Regions from separate parts of the Streptomyces sp. NPDC039424 genome, predicted to be linked through region 2. Evidence: riboswitches for the same ligand, from Rfam matches in the RefSeq annotation. Region 2 holds a riboswitch; the other holds the start of a gene.
What was found. A riboswitch is a leader RNA that binds a small molecule or an ion and turns the genes downstream of it on or off. The one in region 2 is predicted to bind glycine.

Region 1 (3,398 bases), on a different contig from region 2:
GGGGGTGCGGCCCGCGCGGCAGAGCTCGGCCACGGCGTCCGGCGGAAGGGGGATGCCGACCACGCCGTCCGGGTTGACGGCGATGCCGACCTGCGGGGGCAGGCCGCGGGCGAACTCCACGGCCGGGGCGATGGTGTACGACATGTGCGAGCCGACGACCTGGCGGAACTGCTCCTCGGAGCTGAAGACCGGCACGAAGGCCTGGCCGTCGATCTCCACCGTGGGCAGGTCCAGCGGGCCGCTGTGCGGGCCGCCGCCGCTGGGCAGCGGGATCCACAGGAAGCTGCGGCTCAGGACCTCGATGATCCGGCCGCCGGCCGAGGGGACGCCGAGGGAGGCCGACAGCACCTCCTCCAGCTCGTTGCCGGGCCATCCGCCGTGCGGATGGGGGTGCGCCTGTGCCGGGAAGTCCGCGGGAAAGTCCGCCGGGAAGTCCATCTGCCTACCGCCTGCTGGAAACCACTGTTGTGGCTGAAAGGCTAGCGGGTACCTGTGCGCGCATCCTCGGGGTCCGCTCAGCCCGCGAAACCGATCCCGCGCAGCGCGTCCGCCGCGTCCCGGTCGAGCAGCACCGCCGAGCCGCAGCCCGGGGGCAGCTCGCCCCGCTCCACCGCGCGCAGCAGCCGGGCGGCGGCCCTGCGGTGGCGCAGGAAGGCGTACCGGGAAACACCCCGGCCGCGCTCGCGCTGGCCCTCCCGGGCCGTGGCGGGCGGGACGTCGAGCAGCAGCAGGTGCAGCGTGCCGCCCCGGCGGCGGGCCTCGCGGGCCAGCCAGTCGCGCACCCAGGCCTGCGCGCCGCAGTCGTGCACGACGACTCCCTCGCCGGTGCGCAGGACGCGGCGCAGTCCGGCGTAGTGGGCGAGGCGGACCAGGGGGCGGTACACCGCGTAGGGCAGGTGGCGGGGCATGCGGCGCTGCCAGCGGTCGCGGGCGTCCTGGGAGTCGATGCGGACGCCCTCGACGGCGCGGTGCATCAGGGTCGACTTGCCGCTGCCCGGCAGACCGGTGACCACGACCAGGTCGCGGGGGCCGAAGAGGAGGCCGTGCGGGCTGCGTCCGGCGCGCTCGCGCAGGTCGCGGACGACCGGGGCCGGGCGCTCGTCGCACCGCTCGCGGGCCGGGGCCGCGGGCTGCCGGGGCACCGCGACGCCCGTGGTCGTCGCGTAGGCCGTGGTCCTGTTCACCGTGATCGTCCTCCCTGTGGGTCAGGAAAGGTTCTCCCCACCGAATGTAAAGAGAAGGTAATCCACCCTGTCTCTCGTTTCCGTGCGCGTACTGCCACAGCCCGGTTACAACTGGCTCGCACTGTCGAGCGGGGACGCGGCGTGCAATGATGTCCGCGCCAACTGCATACCGGCCGCTTGAATCCGCGCGGGAGAGTTCCCAGCGGCGCTTCGCCGAAGCGTCGTGCTGGGGCGCCGAAGGAGCAAGTCCCTCCCTTGAATCTCTCAGGCCCCGTTACCGCGCGGGCGAGGCACATCTGAAAAGCGGGCCGCTGTGACAGTGGCTCCACCCAAGGTGCAAGCCGTGTCCCCGTCTCCTAGGGGGGTCATGGCGAACCTCTCAGGTTCCGATGACAGATGGGGAGGAACGACCTCGCCTGTCATGCCCTGGGAGACGACCGACCGATGAGCAGCACCGCACTCCGCCACACCGCGCTCGATGCCCTGCATCGCTCGCTCGGTGCGACGATGACCGACTTCGCCGGCTGGGACATGCCCCTGCGCTACGGCTCCGAGCGCGACGAGCACCTCGCCGTGCGCACCAGGGCCGGCCTCTTCGACCTCTCCCACATGGGCGAGATCACCGTGACCGGCCCGCAGGCCGCCGCCCTGCTCGACTACGCGCTGGTCGGCAACATCGGCGGCGTGAAGACCGGCCGCGCCCGCTACACCATGATCTGCCGGGCCGACGGCGGCATCCTGGACGACCTGATCGTCTACCGGCTGGCCGAGACCGAGTACATGGTCGTGGCCAACGCCTCCAACGCCCAGGTGGTGCTGGACGCGCTGACGGAGCGGTCGGCCGGCTTCGACGCCGAGGTCCGCGACGACCGGGACGCCTACGCGCTGATCGCCGTCCAGGGCCCCGAGTCGCCCGGGATCCTGAAGTCCCTCACCGACGCCGACCTCGACGGCCTGAAGTACTACGCCGGACTGCCCGGTACCGTCGCCGGCGTCCCGGCGCTCATCGCGCGCACCGGCTACACCGGCGAGGACGGCTTCGAGCTCTTCGTGAAGCCCGAGCACGCCGTCGAGCTGTGGCAGGCGCTGACCAAGGCGGGCGAGGGCGCCGGGCTGGTGCCCTGCGGGCTGTCCTGCCGGGACACGTTGCGCCTGGAGGCCGGCATGCCGCTGTACGGGCACGAGCTGTCGACCTCGCTCACCCCCTTCGACGCCGGGCTGGGCCGGGTGGTCAAGTTCGAGAAGGAGGGCGACTTCGTGGGCCGCGAGGCGCTGGCCGAGGCCGCGTCCCGCGCCCAGGAGAACCCGCCGCGCGTCCTGGTCGGCCTGGTCGCCGAGGGCCGCCGGGTCCCGCGCGCCGGGTACGCGGTGGTGGCGGGCGGCGCGGTGATCGGCGAGGTCACCTCCGGTGCGCCCTCGCCCACGCTGGGCAAGCCCGTCGCCATGGCCTACGTCGACGCGGCGCACTCGGCGCCGGGCACGCCGGGCGTCGGCGTGGACATCCGGGGCAGCCACGAACCGTACGAAGTCGTGGCACTGCCGTTCTACAAGCGCCAGAAGTAGACACTGGGCGCGGGTACCCGGGCACCCGGGCGTGACCCTGCGCACATTTTCGCTGTTCACGCGCGTTTCCAGCAGTCCCTCTTTCACCAGCACTCCCCCGCGTACAGGAGAATTCAGGCCATGAGCAACCCCCAGCAGCTGCGCTACAGCAAGGAGCACGAGTGGCTGTCGGCCGCCGAGGACGGCGTCTCGACGGTCGGCATCACCGAGTTCGCGGCCAACGCGCTCGGCGATGTCGTCTACGCCCAGCTCCCCGAGGCCGGCTCCACGGTCACCGCGGGTGAGACCTGCGGCGAGCTGGAGTCGACCAAGTCGGTGTCCGACCTGTACTCGCCGGTCACCGGTGAGGTCACCGAGATCAACGAGGACGTGGTCAACGACCCGTCGCTGGTGAACTCCGCCCCCTTCGAGGGCGGCTGGCTGTTCAAGGTCCGCGTCACGGAGGAGCCGGCCGACCTGCTCTCCGCCGACGAGTACGTCACCCACACCGCCGGCTGAGGAGTCGTACCCCTTCATGTCTGAGCAGAAGTCGCTTCTGAACACGCCCCTGCACGAGCTCGACCCGGACGTGGCCGCCGCGCTCGACGCCGAGCTGCACCGCCAGCAGTCCACCCTCGAGATGATCGCCTCGGAGAACTTCGCCCCGGTCGC
Region 2 (3,398 bases):
CGTCACCGCCGAAGTGGCCGGGCTTGGCGAGGCCGACCAGGGCGTTGAGGTTGGCGCCGTCGACGTACACCTGGCCGCCGGCCTCGTGGACCTGGGCGCAGATGTCGGCGACGTGCTCCTCGAACACGCCGTGCGTGGACGGGTACGTGATCATCAGCACCGCCAGCTCGTCGCGGTACTGCTCGATCTTCGCCCGCAGGTCCGCGACGTCGATCTCGCCGTCCTCGGCGGTCTTCACGACGACGACCTTCATGCCCGCCATCACGGCGCTGGCGGCGTTGGTGCCGTGCGCCGAGGACGGGATGAGGCAGACGGTGCGCTGCTCGTCGCCGTTGGCCCGGTGGTAGCCGCGGACGGCGAGCAGACCGGCGAGCTCGCCCTGCGAACCGGCGTTCGGCTGGAGCGAGACCTTGTCGTAGCCGGTGACCTCGGCGAGACGCTCCTCCAGCTCACGGATGAGCGTGAGGTAGCCCTGCGCCTGCTCGGCGGGCGCGAAGGGGTGCAACTGGCCGAACTCCGGCCAGGTGACCGGCTCCATCTCCGTGGTCGCGTTGAGCTTCATGGTGCAGGAGCCCAGCGGGATCATGCCGCGGTCGAGCGCGTAGTCGCGGTCGGCCAGCCTGCGCAGGTAGCGCAGCATCGCGGTCTCGGAGCGGTGCTGGTGGAAGACCGGGTGGGTGAGGTGGTCGTCGGTGCGCAGCAGGGCCTGGGGCAGCGCGTCCTCGGTCGCCGCGTCCAGGGCCTCGATGTCGGCCCCGACGCCGAACGCCGTCCATACGGCGGCCAGCTGGGCCCGGGTCGTGGTCTCGTCGCAGGCCGCCGAGACGTGGTCGGCGTCGACGAGCCGCAGGTTGACCCCGTTGTGCCGGGCGGCGGCGACGACCTCGGCGGCCCGGCCGGGCACGCGCGCGGTCACCGTGTCGAAGAAGACGCCGTGCACGACCTCGACACCGCCCGCCCGCAGGCCCACGGCCAGGACGGCGGCGTACCGGTGGGTGCGCCGCGCGATGGTCCGCAGGCCCTCGGGGCCGTGGTAGACGGCGTACATCCCGGCCATGACGGCGAGCAGCACCTGCGCGGTGCAGATGTTGCTGGTGGCCTTCTCGCGGCGGATGTGCTGCTCGCGGGTCTGCAGGGCGAGGCGGTAGGCCCTGTTCCCGTCGGCGTCGACGGAGACGCCCACCAGACGGCCGGGCAGGCTGCGGGCGAACTTCTCGTGCACCGCCATGTAGCCGGCGTGCGGCCCGCCGAAGCCCATCGGCACGCCGAAGCGCTGGGTCGTACCGACCGCGATGTCCGCGCCGAGCTCGCCCGGCGAGGTCAGCAGGGTCAGGGCCAGCAGGTCCGCGGAGACGGTGACGAGCGCGCCGAGCTCGTGCGCCCGGTCGATGACGGGCTTGATGTCGCGTACGGCCCCGGAGGCGCCGGGGTACTGAATCAGTACGCCGTTGATCTCACGCTCGGCGACCTCGGCCGGGATGCCCTCGCTGAGGTCGGCGACCACGACCTCCACGCCGGTCGGTTCGGCGCGGGTCTTGATCACGGCGATGGTCTGCGGCAGCGCGTCCGCGTCGACCAGGAAGAGGCCCTTCTTGTTCCGGCCCATGCGCCGGGACAGCGACATCGCCTCGGCCGCCGCCGTGCCCTCGTCGAGCAGCGAGGCCCCGGAGGTGGGCAGCCCGGTGAGCTCGGCGACCATGGTCTGGAAGTTCAGCAGGGCCTCGAGCCGTCCCTGAGAGATCTCCGGCTGGTAGGGCGTGTACGCGGTGTACCAGGCCGGGTTCTCCATGACGTTGCGCAGGATGACGGGCGGCGTGAAGGTCCCGTAGTACCCCAGCCCGATCATGGAACCGAGGACCTGGTTGCGGTCGGCGAGCGAGCGCAGTTCGGCGAGCACCTCGGCCTCGGTACGGGCACCCGGCAGGTCCAGGGCATCGGCGTTCTTGATCACATCCGGCACCGCGGCGGCGGTCAGCTCGTCGAGCGAGCCGTAGCCGACCTGCGCGAGCATCTTGGCCCGCGCCTCCTGGTCGGGCCCGATGTGGCGCTGCTCGAAGGGGATGCCCTGTTCGAGCTCGGAGAGCGGAGTGCGGTGGGCGGTCATTGCGGAGGCCTCCTGGTCTGACGCGACCTTCGAGGGGCACCCCGGCACGGGTACCCCGACGGCCTCCCCCTCTGTCATCTCAACCTGAGAGCTTCACCGGGCTGCCCGAGGGGCCCGGCTTTCACCGTCGGTGAGAGCGGAAGCCGTCGACACCCGCCCTGCTTTCCAGAGTGACCTCGTCCGTGCGGTACGTGGGCCTGAGAGATTCCGGGGAGGATTTGCTCCTTCGGCGCCTCCGATGGTGTCCGGAGGACTCTCCCGCACGGGGTCAGCAGCCGCTTGCCAGCGTACCAGCGAGGTCAACGCCCGGGCCTCGAGTGGCCACCTTCCTGAATGTGCTCTTTTGTAGTGCTTACGGATGAGTTGCGACCAAGAGGAGGGACCGTGCGAACCGACATCGATCCGCGCCACCTGATCGGCCGCAAGGCGTTCGACCGCAACGGCGACAAGCTCGGCACCATCGACGAGGTCTACCTCGACGACGCGACCGGCGAGCCGGAGTGGGCGGCCATACGCACCGGCCTCTTCTCCCGGGACGCCTTCGTCCCACTGGAGCCCAGCGAACTGATCGACGGCGTCCTCCGGGTCCCCTTCGACCGGTCCCTCATCAAGGACGCCCCCGACTTCGGCGTGGGCCGTCACCTCTCCCCCGAGCAGGAGCTCCAGCTCTACCACCACTACGGCCTCGACGTGACCCCGGCACCCGCGCTCCCGGACCACGACTTCGGCAACCTGGCGGGCACGGACGAGACGGCGGGCCCCACGTAGGGGCACCCTCCCCTCCCGGGCCCGCCCTCACCCCGTCGAATCCGTACGCGCCATCCCGGGCGCCCCCCTCTCCTCCTCCACGCCCCCGTCGACCAGCGGCAGCGGATCCGCCGGTTCCAGAGCCGGGTCGTCGATCCGGAAGGTCCGCACGCGGCCGGGTTCCGAGGCCGGCGTCTCGAAGCGCACGGTGACCCGTCCCAGGCCGCTGCCCTGCACCCATCCGTGTCCGTGCTCGGCGTGTCGCACGTCGTGCCCCGCGGGCCAGCGCCGTTCGGCCATCGCGGGCTGTTCCTGGAGGGGCTCGGCCACCGTCTCCTCCGCCGACGCCTCCGTCCGCTCGCCGGCGGCCTGCGCGAACAGGTCCTCCTGCGTGTAGTCGGCGAGCCCGGAGACGCCCACGCCCAGCAGCCGGACGCCGCCGGTCGTGTCCACCGACTCCAGCAGCCGCGCGGCGGCCTCCCGCACCACCGCCGTGTCGTCCGTGGGCCCACGGAGCGTCTCGGACCGGGTCAGCGTGGAGAAGTCG

Region 1: linked by a shared signal. The riboswitch ahead of gcvT (glycine cleavage system aminomethyltransferase GcvT) and the one ahead of gcvP (aminomethyl-transferring glycine dehydrogenase) in region 2 are both predicted to bind glycine.

The regions. Positions count from the first base shown of each region.
Region 1 covers NZ_JBVKAI010000025.1:83,265-86,662, forward strand. The annotation lists gene ACZ7L0_RS38660 (enhanced serine sensitivity protein SseB) at 1-438, opposite strand, end outside; gene ACZ7L0_RS38665 (AAA family ATPase) at 516-1,184, opposite strand; glycine riboswitch at 1,363-1,474, shown strand; glycine riboswitch at 1,475-1,590, shown strand; gene gcvT (glycine cleavage system aminomethyltransferase GcvT) at 1,629-2,747, shown strand; gene gcvH (glycine cleavage system protein GcvH) at 2,868-3,245, shown strand; gene glyA (serine hydroxymethyltransferase) at 3,262-3,398, shown strand, end outside.
Region 2 covers NZ_JBVKAI010000009.1:315,704-319,101, forward strand. The annotation lists gene gcvP (aminomethyl-transferring glycine dehydrogenase) at 1-2,104, opposite strand, end outside; glycine riboswitch at 2,280-2,375, opposite strand; gene ACZ7L0_RS24100 (PRC-barrel domain-containing protein) at 2,489-2,872, shown strand; gene ACZ7L0_RS24105 (DNA polymerase IV) at 2,900-3,398, opposite strand, start outside.